Linked DNA regions of Rubrivivax gelatinosus IL144. The protein of the gene in region 1 interacts with the protein of each later gene in a pairwise test. Links are inferred from orthologs where the notes say so. Each region holds a gene or a part of one and is shown on either strand. Other genes may lie near its edges.

Region 1 (6,918 bases):
CTCTGCGCGTACAGGGCCTGCGTGTAGAGCACGTTGCCGGCCTCGCGCAGGCGCGAGTTGGAGACGAACTCGGCGAAGTGCGGCGCGGCTGCGAGCATCAGCATCGCGCCGATGGCCAGTGCCACCATCAGTTCGATCAGCGTCAGGCCGCGGCGCTTCAGGTGTCGCATACCGTGCCCTTGGTGCTCCAGCAGGTCAGCGTGGTGCTCTTGTAGGTCGTCGTGCGCGCGCCGCTGGCGTTGATCGTGAAGGTGAAGTCGGAGACCGTGCCGGTGCCCGTGGCCGTGGCGGTGAAACCCTGGCCGCTGTTGGTGAGTTCGCAGCTCAGCGTGAAGTTGTTGACGTTGCTCGGCGTGAACGCGCAGTTGCCGTTGCTGCCGTAGCTGCCCACGTCCTGGTAGCGCTGCTCCATGCGCGTGGCGAAGGCCGACAGCGCATCCAGGCCGACCGGGATCTTCGAGCGGCGCACGTAGCTGTTGTAGGAGGGCAGCGCGACGGCAGCCAGGATGGCCAGGATGGCCAGCGCGATCATCAGTTCGATCAGCGTGAAACCGGCGCGCGCGGCGGGGCGTGAACGGAGCGTCATCGGGGTCTCGGTCGTGTCGGCATCGAACGGCGCCAGCGGCGGCGGTGCGGACGGGCGTGCGACCGGGCCATCCGCTCCCACGGGACATCGGCGTCCGGCGATGTGGCTTGAGGCAGTATGCCGGCGAGGTCGTTACCGACTGTTAACCGGCCGCGCCGCGCGTGACGCCCTTCACACCGCGGCCCCGCGGGCGCACTTCAGTTGACGCCGAACAGGTCGCCCCCGGCGCGCTGCGGCGGCGCGAGGCCCAGGTGGCGGTAGGCGGCGAGCGTCGCGACGCGGCCGCGCGGCGTGCGCTGCAGGTAGCCCTGCTGGATCAGGTAGGGCTCGATGACGTCCTCGATCGTGCCCGACTCCTCGCCGATCGCCGCGGCGACGTTGTCCAGGCCCACCGGGCCGCCGTCGAAGCGGTGGATCACCGCCTCCAGCAGCTTGCGGTCCATGACGTCGAAGCCCAGCGGGTCGACGTCCAGCAGCGCCAGCGCCTTGTCGGCGATCGGCGCATCGATGCGGCCGTCGCCCTTGACCTGGGCGTAGTCGCGCACGCGGCGCAGCAGCCGGTTGGCGATGCGCGGCGTGCCGCGCGAGCGCCGCGCGACTTCCAGCGCGCCGGCCGGGTCGACCTCGACGCCGAGCAGCCCGGCCGAGCGCGTGACGATGCGCGTCAGCTCGTCGGAGGTATAGAACTCCAGCCGCGCGACGATGCCGAAGCGGTCGCGCAGCGGGTTGGTCAGCATGCCGGCGCGCGTGGTGGCGCCGACCAGCGTGAAGGGCTGCAGGTCGAGCTTGATCGAACGCGCCGCCGGGCCGTCGCCGATCATGATGTCGATCTGGTAGTCCTCCAGCGCCGGGTAGAGGATCTCCTCGACGACCGGCGACAGGCGGTGGATCTCGTCGATGAACAGCACGTCGTTCTTCTCGAGATTGGTCAGGATCGCCGCCAGGTCGCGCGGCTTCTCCAGCACCGGGCCCGAGGTCTGGCGCAGGTTGACGCCCAGTTCCGCGGCGACGATGTGCGCCAGCGTCGTCTTGCCCAGCCCCGGCGGGCCGAACAGCAGCACGTGGTCCAGCGCCTCGGCGCGGCCGCGTGCGGCGTGGATGAAGATCTCCAGCTGCTCGCGTGCACGCGCCTGGCCGACGTACTCGTCCAGCACCTTGGGTCGCAGCGCACGCTCGATCGCCTCCTCGTTGGGCGAGGCGGGGGCGGCGCTGACCACGCGCGGGGCCGGGGGAGTGCCGAAGTCGTCGGTCTTGATCGCCATGTGGGCGGATTATGGCGAGCTAGACTGCCCGACCCGGTGGCCGCGTCGGCCGCCGCCGACGACCTAAGGAGTGTTTCCGATGAACCGTACCGCCGCCGCCGCGATCGGCGTGCTGATGAGCCTGGCCGCAGCGGCCGCCTCGGCGCAGACCACCGTCAAGGACGCCTGGATCCGCGGCACCGTCGCCCAGCAGAAGGCGACCGGCCTGTTCGCCCAGATCAGCTCGGTGCAGGGTTCGCGCCTGGTCGGCGTCTCCTCGCCGGTGGCCGGCGTCGCCGAGGTCCACGAGATGGCGATGGAAGGCAACGTGATGAAGATGCGTGCGCTGCCCAACGGCCTGGCGCTGCCGGCCGGCCAGACCGTCGAGCTCAAGCCCGGCGGCTACCACGTGATGCTCATGGATCTGAAGCAGCCGCTGGAAGCCGGCGCGACGGTGCCGGTGACGCTGGTCTTCGAAGGCGCCGACAAGAAGCGCGAGAGCGTCGAGCTGCAAGTGCCGGTGAAGGCGATGAACGCCGCGATGCCGGCGATGAAGCACAGCGGTCACTGAGTCCGGCGAGCGAGGTCCGCTGATCCCCGCGCGACCCAGCTTCCCGCCACGGACCGGCTCCGCCGGTCCGTTGGCGGACGGCCCCCTCGGGGGGTAGCGAGCGAAAGCGAGCTCGGGGGCTAACGGTTCAAGGCTTTCAGGGCCAGCTTGATGCCCTCGCTGACCCCGACGTCCTTGGGCAGCGCCTTGGCCGCCGCCTGCGCCTCGCGCTCGTTGTAGCCCAGCGCCATCAGCGCCTGCACGATGTCGGCATGGGCGTCGCCGGCGCCGCCGGCGGCCGAGGGCAGGCCCAGGTCGGGCGCGAGCTTGCCCTTCAACTCCAGCAGCACGCGTTCGGCGGTCTTCTTGCCGATGCCCGGCACCTTGACGAGGCGCGCGCCGTCCTGCGCCGCGACGGCCTGCGACAGCTCGGCCACCGACAGCCCCGACAGCAGCGCCAGCGCCATGCGCGGGCCGACGCCGCTGATCTTGACCAGCAGCCGGAAGGTCGCGCGTTCGCTCGCTGTGAGAAAGCCGAAGAGCTGCTGCGCGTCCTCGCGTACGACGAACTCGGTCAGCAGCACGACGCGCTCGCCGAGCGCGGGCAGGTGGTAGAACGTGCTCATCGGCACGTCGACCTCGTAGCCGACGCCGCCGACGTCGACGAGCAGCTGCGGGGGATTCTTTTCGGCCAGCGTGCCGGAGAGTCGTCCGATCATGGCCGCGATTGTCGCCGCGCCGGGCCGCGGGCCCGGCGGGGGATCAGCGGAACAGGCCCTGGCGCTGCGCCTCGAGCGCGGCCTCGGCGCGCGAGCTCACGTTGAGCTTGCGGTAGATCTGCTTGACGTAGTCGGCGATCGTGTGGCGCGACAGGCCCAGCTGCACGCCGATCTCGGGCAGCGTGTAGCCCTTGGCCACGCGCAGCAGCACTTCGCTCTCGCGGTCGGTCAGCTGCACGTGCGGCAGCAGCGAGGTCTGCGGCTTCGCCTTCTGCGTGAAGTGGGCCATCATGCGCCGCGCGATCGACGGCGACAGCGGCGGCTCGCCCTGGCTGATGCGCTGCAACTGCTCGACGATCAGCTCGCGCGGCTGCTCCTTCAGGATGTAGCCGAAGGCGCCGGCCTGCAGCGCCGGGAACAGGTGCTCGTCGTCGTCGTGGATCGTGACCACGACCGACTGGGCGTCGGGCTGCACGTCGCGCAGCTTGGTGACGACATCGACGCCGCTGCCGTCGGGCAGGCCCAGGTCGATCAGCGCGAGTTCGAACTTGACGGCCGCGGCCAGCGAGATCGCGTCCTGGACGCGGGCGCTTTCCGAGATCTGGGCGGTCGGGAAGACCTGGAGCACCAGCTTGCGCATCCAGGCGCGGATCTCGGGCAGGTCTTCGAGCAGCAGGACGTTCTTCATGGAATCGGGCTCGTTCGGGCCGAAAACTTATGCTAACAGCAGCAGGGTATCGCGGGACGGACTAGGAGGCGGCCTCGAGCGCCCGGTCGAGCGGGATCGTGAGCCGTATCACGGTCCCGCGCCCCGGCGCGGACTCGACGAGACACTGGCCCTGCAGCTGCTTGGCGCGGTTCTTCATCGTCGCCATGCCGTGGCCGCGGTCCAGCCGGCCGTCGTTCTCGATCTTGATGCCGTCGCCGTCGTCCTGGACAACGACCTTGAAGTCGCCGTCGGCCACCGTGCAGGTCACCGAGGCGTGCGAGCCGCCGCTGTGTTTGATGATGTTGCTCGTCGCCTCGCGCAGGATGCGCGTGGTCTGCACGAAGGCGCGCGCCGACAGCATCTGCGTCAGGTCCTCGGGCGCTTCCCACTCGGCCTGGATGCCGGCCTGCGCGAGCCGGTTGACGACCTCGGCACGCCAGTCGCCCAGCGCGTCGGCCAGGCGCACCGCACGGCCGGTGAGGCCGCGCACCGACAGCCGCATCTCCTCCAGCGCCTCGCGCGCCAGCGTCGAGATGCGCTGGTCGTCGCTGGTGTGCACGATGGTCAGCAGCTTGGCGCCCAGGTCGTCGTGCAGGTCGGCGGCGATGCGCTTGCGTTCGCGCTCGGTGATCTGCTCGACACGCAGCTCGGCGAGCTGACGGAAGTTGCGTTCGATCTCGGCGGTGGCTTCGCGCACGCGCTCCTCGAGATGGGCGCGGCCGAGTTCGGCTTCCTGCAGCGCGCGGCCGTGCTGCTGCACCAGGCGCAGGCCGACGACGACGAACATCAGCGGCGCCACCAGACGCGCGGCCTGCGCCGGCATCGGGCTGCCGCCGACCTGCTGCGAGACGAACTCCACCAGCCCGGCCAGCGCCAGCGTGCCCAGCGTCGCCGCCATCACCCACGACGAGCGCGAATGCCCGCGCCACTGCGCGCGCAGGTAGTAGATCGCTGCGGCGCCGACCTGCAGTCCGAGCACCAGCGACCACAGCATCGTCAGCACGTGCAGGCGCTCGGGGCCGGCGAGCACCAGGGTCGCCGGCATCGCCGCGCACTGCAGCGGCAGCAGCCGGTCGGCGATGCGGCTGCGGTGCTGGGCGTAGCGCAGCAGGAACTGCACCGCCGCCAGCGTGATGAAGGCCAGCAGCGAACAGAGCAGGAACTCGGCGACGGCGGCGTCCACCGGCACGGTGCGCAGCCACAGCCGCGCCTCCAGCGCCGACCACAGCACGGTCAGCGCGCCGAAGTAGGCCAGGTGCGACTCGCGCCGGTTGATCGTGCCGAGCACGAACATGAAGCTGCCCATCAGCAGCAGCGTCGCCGACAGCGCCTGCGGCAGCGCGACGGCGAAGGTGTGCTGGCGCGCCTGGCGGTGCAGCAGCAGCGACTGCGGCCCGAGTTCCAGCGCCGACAGCCCGCCGGCGCGCCAGCGCGAGCCCACGCGCGCCATCGACTGGCCGGCGACCTTGATGTCCAGCGTGTTCAGCTCGGGCGCGATCAGCGCCGACGGCAGCGTCACCAGCTGCGGCTGGCCGCAGTTGTTGGTCAGCGGCTCGCGCATGCGCCCGCCGCTGAAGACCAGCTGGCCGTTGAGGTAGACCTCGAGGTTGGTGCAGGCGCGTTCGATGTACAGCGCGCTCAGCTCGTCGTCGCCCGGGCGCTCGGGGGCGCGAAAGCCGATGCGGTACCAGACCGGGCCGCTGGCGCCGGGGCGCGAACGCGACCAGTCGTCGGGCAGGCTGACCGGCTGGGCGTCGGCGTCGGCCGGGAAACCGGGCGTGTCGCCCGGCGCCGCCAGCGCCGAGGTGATGCGCAGCGTCTGCGCCGCCGCCGGCAGCGACAGCAGGGCGAACAGCAACACGGTCAGCAGCGACGACAGGCGGCGGAGCAGGGCGGGCGGCGACATGTCGGTCGATTCTGAGGCATGCCGCTTGCCCGGCGGCGCTGCGACAATGGCAGTTCCTGTCGTCCCCCCGCATCCTCGCCGCTTGATCCGCCGCCACACGCTCGCCCCGGCCGACCACCGTCGCCTCGCCCACCTCTGCGGGCCGCTCGACGCGCACCTGCGCGCCATCGAAGCCGGCCTCGGCGTGACGCTCGCGCGCCGCGACGACAGCTTCCGCATCGACGGGCCGCGCCCGGCGGTCGAACGCGCCGTCGCCCTGCTCGACCGGTTGTATGAACAGGCCGAGGCGCCGATCGGCGAACGCCGGCTGCAGCTCGCGCTGGCCGAAGCCGGCGCGATGCCGCCGCCCGCGCCCGGCACGCCTGCAGAAGGCAGCGCCGAGCGCATCGTGCTGCATACGCGCCATGCCGACCTCGTCGGCCGCACGCCGAATCAGGTGCAGTACCTGCGCCAGATCCTGGCGCACGACATCACGTTCGGCATCGGCCCGGCCGGCACCGGCAAGACCTTTCTCGCCGTCGCCTGCGCCGTCGACGCGCTGGAGCGCCACGGCGTGCAGCGCATCGTGCTGACGCGCCCGGCGGTCGAAGCCGGCGAGCGCCTGGGTTTCCTGCCCGGCGACCTGGCGCAGAAGGTCGACCCTTATCTGCGGCCGCTCTACGACGCGCTCTACGACCTGATGGGCTTCGACCGCGTCGCCAAGGCCTTCGAGCGCGGGCTGATCGAGATCGCGCCGCTGGCCTTCATGCGCGGGCGCACGCTGAACCACGCTTTCGTCATCCTCGACGAGGCGCAGAACACGACGCGCGAGCAGATGAAGATGTTCCTCACGCGCATCGGCTTCGGCAGCAAATGCGTCGTCACCGGCGACGTCAGCCAGGTCGACCTGCCCAAGGGCATGGCCAGCGGCCTGGTCGAGGCGCGGCACATCCTCAAGCGCGTGCCGGGCATCGCGTTCACCGATTTCACCGCCGCCGACGTCGTGCGCCACCCGCTGGTGGCGCGCATCGTCGAGGCCTACGACGCCGCCCGGGAGCCGCGTGAAGCCTGAACTCCAACTGTCGCTGCAGTTCGCCGACGCCCGCCACCGCGGCGCGCTGGCGCGCCACCGCGTCGCGCGCTTCGTGCGCGCGGCGCTCGAAACCTCCGGCCGCATCGCGGTGCGCATCGTCGACGAGGACGAAGGCCGCACGCTCAACCGCGAGTA
Region 2 (7,031 bases), 3.7 Mb from region 1 along the record:
GAGCTTCGAGATCGAGTTCCACCACCCGGCGCTCGACGCCACCGGCCAGCGCCACGAGTTCGACTTCGGCAGCGGCCGCTACAAGACCGACATCGCGCGTGCGCGCACCTTCGGCTTCACGAAGGACGTCGAGATGATGCGTTCGCGCGGCCTGGGGCTGGGCGGCAGCATGGACAACGTCATCGTCGTCGACGAGTACCGCGTGCTCAACGCCGACGGCCTGCGCTACGACGACGAGTTCGTGAAGCACAAGATCCTCGACGCGATCGGCGACATGCACGTCGCCGGCAAGCCGCTTTTGGCCAGCTACACCGCCTTCAAGGGCGGCCACGCGCTGAACAACAAGCTGCTGCGCAAGCTGCTGGCCGACCAGAGCGCCTACGAGATCGTCAGCTTCGAGCGCGAGAGCGACGCCCCGCGCGGCTTCGCCGAGCTGGCACCGGCCTGGTGACGCGGGGCCGATGCTGATCTTCCGTCTCGTCTTCGGCCTGCTGCTGCTGGCCGGGCTGCTCTGCTTCGCGATGTACATCGCCACCGGCCAGGCCGGCTGGCGGCGGCGCGGCATCGTCATCGTCAAATGGACGGTGCTGGCGGCGATCGGCTTCTTCGCCGTGCTGATCCTCGAACGCCTGGCGCTGATGCTGTAGCGCGTAGCGCGGCGGTTATGCTCGCCGCGCCATGAACGTCGAGTCCTTCTTCGGCCTGGCGCGCGAGCCTTTCTCGATCGCGCCCGATCCGCGTTTCCTCTACCCCGCCGAGCAGCACCGCGAAGCGCTGGAGCTGCTGAACTACGGCCTGGCGCGCGGCGCGAGCTTCGTGCTGCTGACCGGGGAGATCGGTGCCGGCAAGACGACGCTCTGGCGCACGTTCCTGGAGCAGCTGCCGTCCAACGTCGACGTCGCCAGCGTCGTCAACCCGAAGCTGGGCGTCGACGCGCTGATCGCGCGCGTCTTCGAGGACCTGCAGGTCGAGCTGCCGGCCGGCGACGGCCCGGTGGACATGATCGACGCGCTGCACGGCCATCTGCTGCTGGCGCATGCGCAGGGGCGGCGCACGCTGATCGTCATCGACGAGGCGCAGGCGCTGTCGCACGAGGTGCTGGAGCAGCTGCGCCTGCTGACCAACCTGGACTCCAGCGGCCGCAAGCTGCAGGTGCTGCTGATCGGCCAGCCCGAGCTGCGCGAGATGCTGACGCGGCCCGAGCTGGAGCCGCTGGCGCAGCGCATCGTCGTCCGTTTCCACCTCGGCGCGCTGTCGGAGACCCAGACCGCGGCCTACATCGAGCACCGCCTGGCGGTCGCCGGCTACGAAGGCGCGCTGCCTTTCGACGGCGAGTCGCTGGGCCTGGTGCAGCGTTTCAGCGGCGGCGTGCCGCGGCGCATCAACGTGCTCTGCGACCGCGCGCTGGCGATCGCCGCCGAGACCGGCACGCGCCGCATCGGCCGCGAGATCCTGGAGCGCGCCGCGCACGACGTCGCCGGGCCGCCGGTGCTGCCGGCCGCGCGCCACGCGCCGGCCCCGGCGCTCGCCCCGGCGCCGGCCGTTGCCGGCGGCACGGCGGCGACGTGGGCCTTCGGCGCCGGCGTCGCCGCGGCCATCGCCGGCGGGCTGCTTCTGGCACCGGCCTGGCGCGACCCGGCGCCGGCGGCGAAGCCGGCGGTGGCGGCAGCGCCCGTGCCCGCACCGGCCTCGGCGGCCCCCGTGGCCATCGCCGCGGCGTCGCAGGCCTCGGCGCCCGAGACCGCGCCGGCGGTCGAGGCTGCCGCGGCCGCTTCGGCACCGTCGTCCGAGGCCTGGTTCACGCCGCTGGCTGCCGACGAAGCGCTGGCCTGGCGCGCGCTGGCGCGGCTGTGGGGCGCGACGCCGGCCGCCGGCGAACCCTGCGCGGCGCTGGCGGCCACCGGCCTGTCCTGCTGGAGCGGGCGCGTCGGTCTGCCGACGCTGCGCCAGCTCGACCGTCCCGGCCTGCTGCACCTGATCGACGAACGCGGCCGCAGCGCCCACGTGCTGCTCGTCGGCCTGTCCGAGGACAGCGCGACGCTGCAGCTCGGCGAGCACCGCGAACGTGTGCCGCTGCTGGCGCTGGCGCGCTGGTGGCGCGGCGACTTCGCGACGCTGTGGAAACCGCCGGCGGCCGCCGACACGCTGGCGCGCCGGCTGCATGCGCTCGACGGCGAGCCGGCCGAGGACGCCGACGCCGCGTCGATCGCACGCCGCGTGTCCAACTTCCAGCGTGCGCGCGGCCTCGCGGTCGATGGCATCGCCGGGCCGCAGACGCAGATGCTGCTGGCGCGCGCCGAACGCCGCGGCGAGCCGCGGCTGGGCGACTGAATCAGCCGTTCAGCGCGGCTGCCAGGAACTGCAGCGCACGCCCGTGCGCCAGCGCCGCGGCACGCGGCTCGTAGCTCTCGCGCGACCAGCAGTTGAAGCCGTGCGGCGTGCCGGGGTAGACCTGCACTTCGGCGCCGTCGTGGCCGGCGAACGCGGCCCGCACCGCGTCGACGGCCGCCGGCGGGATGTAGGCGTCGTCGCCGGCGTAGTGGAACTGGATCGGCGCCTTCACCTGCGGCGCCAGCGCCAGATGGTCCTGGATGCGGCCGCCGTAGTAGGCCACCGCGGCGTCGGCGCCGGCGGTCGCGGCGGCGAAGAAGGCCAGCCGGCCGCCCATGCAGTAGCCGAGCGCGCCGCAGCGCTGTCCCGCGGCTTCGGGCAGCGCCCGCGCCGCGGCCATCGCGGCGGCGACGTCGGCGAGCTGCTCCTCGTGCGTGTAGGCCTGGTGCAGCGCCATGCCTTGCGCGTGGTCGTCGCCGGAGTAGCCGAGCTCGATGCGCGGCGCGCGGCGGTGGAACAGGTCCGGCGCGAGCACGATGAAGCCGTCCAGCGCCCACTGGCGCGCGACGGCGCGGATGTGCGTGTTGACGCCGAAGATCTCCTGGAACAGCACGATCGCCGGGCCGCGGCCCGCGGGCGGCAGCGCCAGGTAAGCGGCGAAGCCGGGCGCGATGTCGAGCCAGCGCGTGGCGACGGGGTCTTCGGCGGTGTTCGGGATCATCGGCTTCTCCGTGGGGGCGCGGCGCGGTAGGCGCGGCCGCGGCGGTACTGTGCGTGGGCGCGGCGCGCCAGCGGCGTGGCTTCGGCCAGCGCGGCCAGCGTGCCGCCGGCGTGGGCATGTGCGATCGCCAGGCCCAGCGCGTCGGCGGCGTCCTTGCCGGGCACGCCGGGCAGCGCGAGCAGGCGTTTGACCATCTCCTGGATCTGGGCCTTGGCCGCCAGGCCGTGGCCGGTGACGGCCTTCTTCATCTGCACCGCGGTGTACTCGGCCACCGGCAGCCCTGCCGAGACCAGCGCCGCCAGCGCGGCGCCACGCGCCTGGCCGAGCAGCAGCGTGCTCTGCGGGTTGACGTTGACGAAGACGATCTCGGCCGACGCGGCCTCGGGCTCGTAGCGCGAGACGACCTCGGCGACGCCTTCGAAGATGATCTTCAGCCGCAGCGGCAGGTCCCCGCGCGGCGCTTCGGCGGTGTCGATGACGCCGCTGGCGACGTAGGCCAGCCGCGGGCCGTCGGCGTCGATGACGCCGAAGCCGGTGCGTTGGAGGCCGGGGTCGATTCCGAGGATGCGCATGGGGCGGGCCGCCGGGGGGCGGCGCGGCCCGCAGTATCTCAGACGCCCCCTGCCGGCCTTCAGCGCGCCGCGCCGCCGACCACCAGCCGGTTGTCGACGCGCACGACGCCGTCGGGTGCCGCGGCCAGCGTCGTCGCGCGCTCGCGCGCGGCGGCGTCGGGCGCCGGGCCTTCGAGGCGCACGACGCCGGCTTCGGTCGTGACGTCGATGCGCAGCGCGCTCAAGGCCGGGTCGGTGGCCAGCGCGGCCTTCACCGCGGTGGTGATGCGCGCATCGCCCACCGCGCCGGCGGCGTTGGCGGTGGCGCGTTCGGTCGCCAGCGCGCCGTCGCGGGCGGCTTCGCGGGCGTCCTGGCGCAGCTCGGCGGTGCCGCCGCGCACCTGGTCTCCGGCGGCGGCCAGGCCGGCGTCCAGGCGCTGGCCCAGCGTGCGGTCGTCGTAGTGGTTGGACATCAGCAGCGCGCCGATGGCGGCGCCGACCAGCAAGGCGGCCAGCAGCCCAGGCCAGCGGCGCCGGGGCAGCGGGCGGCGGGCTCTCATCGCCTCGGCGTCCGCCCGGGCGCGGGCGGCGTCGGCTTCGGCGCGGGCGGCGTCGCGGCGCAGCGCCGAGGTCTCGGTGTCGTGCAGGGTGGTGCTCATCGCGGCTCCTGTCGTGGCCCGCGGAACGGGCCTCGAGGTCGATGGTCGGTGCCGGCGCCCGAGGCCACCATCGGCCGTGGCGCGGCGGGCACGTCCGCCCGAGGTCGCGCCATGATGTCAGCGCCGTCCTACGCGGCCGGCGTGCCGGGCTCGATAGACTGGGCCGCAAAGAAGCCGCTGCGACGGCCACGCCCCATCACTCCCACGCCCCCGATGTCCTTGATCAGAGCCTTCGTCGTCGAGGACAGCCCCGTCATCCGCGACAACCTCGTGTCGGCACTGGAGGAACTGGTGCCGCTCAAGGTCGTCGGCTGGGCCGACGACGAGGCCGGCGCGCTTCGCTGGCTGGGCGACCCGGCCAACGGCTGCGACCTGGCGATCCTCGACATCTTCCTGCGCACCGGCTCGGGCACCGGCATCCTGCGTGCGCTGCGCGACGCCGGCAGCCCCTTGCGGCGCGTGGTGCTGACGAACTACGCCTCGCCCGACCTCGCGCGCCAGTGTCTGGACCTGGGTGCGGTGCGGGTGTTCGACAAGTCGCGCGACATCGACGCGCTGATCAACTACTGCGCCGCGCTGCCGCCGCCGCCGGCCTGAGCCGGCCGGGCTACTGGATCAGCCCGTTCTTCAGCGCGTAGTAGGTGAGGTCGCTGTTGCTGGCGAGCTTGAGCTTCTCCAGCACCCGGGTGCGGTAGGTGCTGACCGTCTTGACGCTGAGGAACATGCTCTCGGCGATGTGGCCCACCGTCTCGCCCTTGGCCAGGCGCAGGAAGACCTGCAGTTCGCGTTCGGACAGCGACTCGTGCGGCAGCTTGTCGGTGCCGCCGGCCATCGTGTCGGCCAGCAGCTCGGCGACCTGGCTGGTGATGTAGCGCCGGCCGCGTGCGACGGTGCGGATCGCCTTGACGATCTCCTCGGGGTCGCACTCCTTGTTCAGGTAGCCGCTGGCGCCCTGGCGCAGCAGCGTCGTCGCGTAGTGCGTCTCGGGGAAGCCGCTGAGGATGAGGATCGGCAGCTCGGCGGCGCGGGCGCGGATCGCGGCCAGCGCGTCGACGCCGCTCTGGCCGGGCATCGACAGGTCCATCAGCAGCACGTCGACCTCGCCGCGGCGCACGAGATCCAGCGCCTCGGTCCCGTTGGCCGCCTCGCCGGTGACACGCAGGTCCACCTGCTCGGACAGGAACTGGCGCAGCCCGGTACGCACGATGGCGTGGTCGTCGACGATGCCCACCCGAATGATCAACGGCTTCTCCTTGGTCGCAGCCGGCGCAGCGGCCCCGAGGCAGTGTAGCGAGGCTCAAATCCCGTCCGCAGGCGGGGTCGGACGTGGCGGGCGCGCGGCGTCGGCCGTGTCCGACCGGTCGCGGGGCCGACGGCCGACGGCGCCGGCCGGGCCGGGCGACGAAGCTGGAGTCAAGGAGACTGCCATGACATCCCGCATCGCTTTTCCTGCCGCGCTCGTCCCGGGTCTCGCTGCCGCCGCCCTGGTGGCGGCCTGTGCCGGCACGGCGCCGGGCGCCACGCGCGCCGTCTACACCGAACGCGGCGCCGACGGCCGCCCGGTCGAGGTGACCGTCGTCTTCGACGCCGCCGGCCGCGTCGTGCGGACCGAGTCGGAACTGATCGCGACCGCCGCGCGTTAGCCGCGGAACTGGAAGTACCAGCGCACCGAGTGGAAGAACACCGGCGCCGCGAAGCACAGCGGCGCGACGCGGTCGAGCAGGCCGACGGCGCCGGTGATCGCGCTGCGGTTGCCCCAGGACGGCACGCCGGCGTCCTTCTTCAGCGCCTTCATGACGAACTCGCCGAAGCTGCCGGCGCCGGCGGCGATGAAGGCCATCACCAGCGCCTGGCCGGCCTTGAACGGCGTCGTCCAGTACAGCGCGGCGCCGACGATGGCGGCGGTGGTCGCGCCGATCGCCCAGGCGCGGTAGGAGAACGAGCGGTCGATGTGGCGCGCCACCGGCCGCCGCCGCAGCCAGCGCGACGCGCCTTCCTGCGTGCGCTGCGCGGTCGCCACGACGACGACGAGGAAGAACACGAGGAAGGCGCCGCGGCCCTCGTAGTTCTTGAACTCCAGCAGCAGCAGCGCCGGCGCGTGGCTGAGGCCGTAGACGCAGACCATCACGCCCCACTGGATCTTCGCGTTGCGCTCCAGGAAGCGCTCGGGGTCGCCGGCCAGCGCGCTGATCACCGGGATCGCGATGAACACGTAGACCGGGATGAAGACCGTGAACAGGTCGAAGGTGCGGAATCCGACCAGCAGGTACTGCGCCGGCAGCACGATGAAGAACGACAGGATCAGGCTGCGGTGGTCGCTGCGCCGGGTGTGCGCGATGGTGATGAACTCGCGCAAGGCGAAGAACGAGAACACCGCGAACAGCAGCGTCGCCCCCAGCGCGCCCGAGACCCAGGCCAGCCAGAAGACGATCGCGCCGGCCCAGATCGCGCGCAGCTCGGCCTTCACGCGGATGTGGCGGCTGCTGCCCTCCTCTTCGGAGCGGCGCAGCATCACCAGGCCCGAGATCGCGCTGACGACGATCAGCGCGCCGAACAGGATGACGAACAGCAGGCCGACCTGCTGGTCCACGGTGAGCGCTCGCAGGTGTCCCATCTCAGCTCAGGTGCGGGCGCAGCGCGACGACGGCCTCGCGGGCGCGTTCGAGGAAGGCGCGTTTGTCCTCGCCCGGTTCGAGCTGGATCGGCGCGCCGAAGGTCACGGTGCACAGGATCGGCACCGGCACCACTTCGCCCTTGGGCATCACGCGG

Evidence for each region. Proteins that work in one complex are often made in the same cells at the same time.
Region 2: the proteins of ruvA (region 1) and ruvC interact in binary tests that used the Escherichia coli proteins (3 or more experiments, as listed by UniProt). The link is inferred for Rubrivivax gelatinosus IL144 from one-to-one orthologs.

What each region holds. Positions count from the first base shown.
Region 1 is NC_017075.1:4,733,369-4,740,286, reverse strand. The notes cover bases 1,308-4,111. They hold ruvA (Holliday junction branch migration protein RuvA), read right to left. Parts: upstream 3,097-4,111; coding sequence 2,518-3,096; downstream 1,308-2,517. Other genes in these bases: embS (sensor histidine kinase EmbS), read right to left, coding at 3,846-4,111; embR (response regulator transcription factor EmbR), read right to left, coding at 3,140-3,784; RGE_RS21595 (copper chaperone PCu(A)C), read left to right, coding at 1,928-2,398; ruvB (Holliday junction branch migration DNA helicase RuvB), read right to left, coding at 1,308-1,848. Outside these bases: RGE_RS21610 (GspH/FimT family pseudopilin), read right to left, coding at 1-170; RGE_RS21605 (type IV pilin protein), read right to left, coding at 158-586; more of ruvB, read right to left, coding at 784-1,307; more of embS, read right to left, coding at 4,112-5,711; RGE_RS21575 (PhoH family protein), read left to right, coding at 5,794-6,762; rRNA maturation RNase YbeY, read left to right, coding at 6,752-6,918. UniProt on the Escherichia coli protein: The RuvA-RuvB-RuvC complex processes Holliday junction (HJ) DNA during genetic recombination and DNA repair.
Region 2 is NC_017075.1:1,056,869-1,063,899, forward strand. What follows is about bases 1,837-4,753. They hold ruvC (crossover junction endodeoxyribonuclease RuvC), read right to left. Parts: upstream 3,625-4,753; coding sequence 3,049-3,624; downstream 1,837-3,048. Other genes in these bases: RGE_RS04950 (ExeA family protein), read left to right, coding at 1,837-2,331; RGE_RS04955 (dienelactone hydrolase family protein), read right to left, coding at 2,333-3,052; RGE_RS04965 (BON domain-containing protein), read right to left, coding at 3,684-4,262; RGE_RS04970 (response regulator), read left to right, coding at 4,476-4,753. Outside these bases: lpxC (UDP-3-O-acyl-N-acetylglucosamine deacetylase), read left to right, coding at 1-451; RGE_RS04945 (hypothetical protein), read left to right, coding at 462-647; more of RGE_RS04950, read left to right, coding at 679-1,836; more of RGE_RS04970, read left to right, coding at 4,754-4,859; RGE_RS04975 (response regulator), read right to left, coding at 4,870-5,502; RGE_RS04980 (hypothetical protein), read left to right, coding at 5,690-5,905; RGE_RS04985 (phosphatidate cytidylyltransferase), read right to left, coding at 5,902-6,876; RGE_RS04990 (lysophospholipid acyltransferase family protein), read right to left, coding at 6,878-7,031.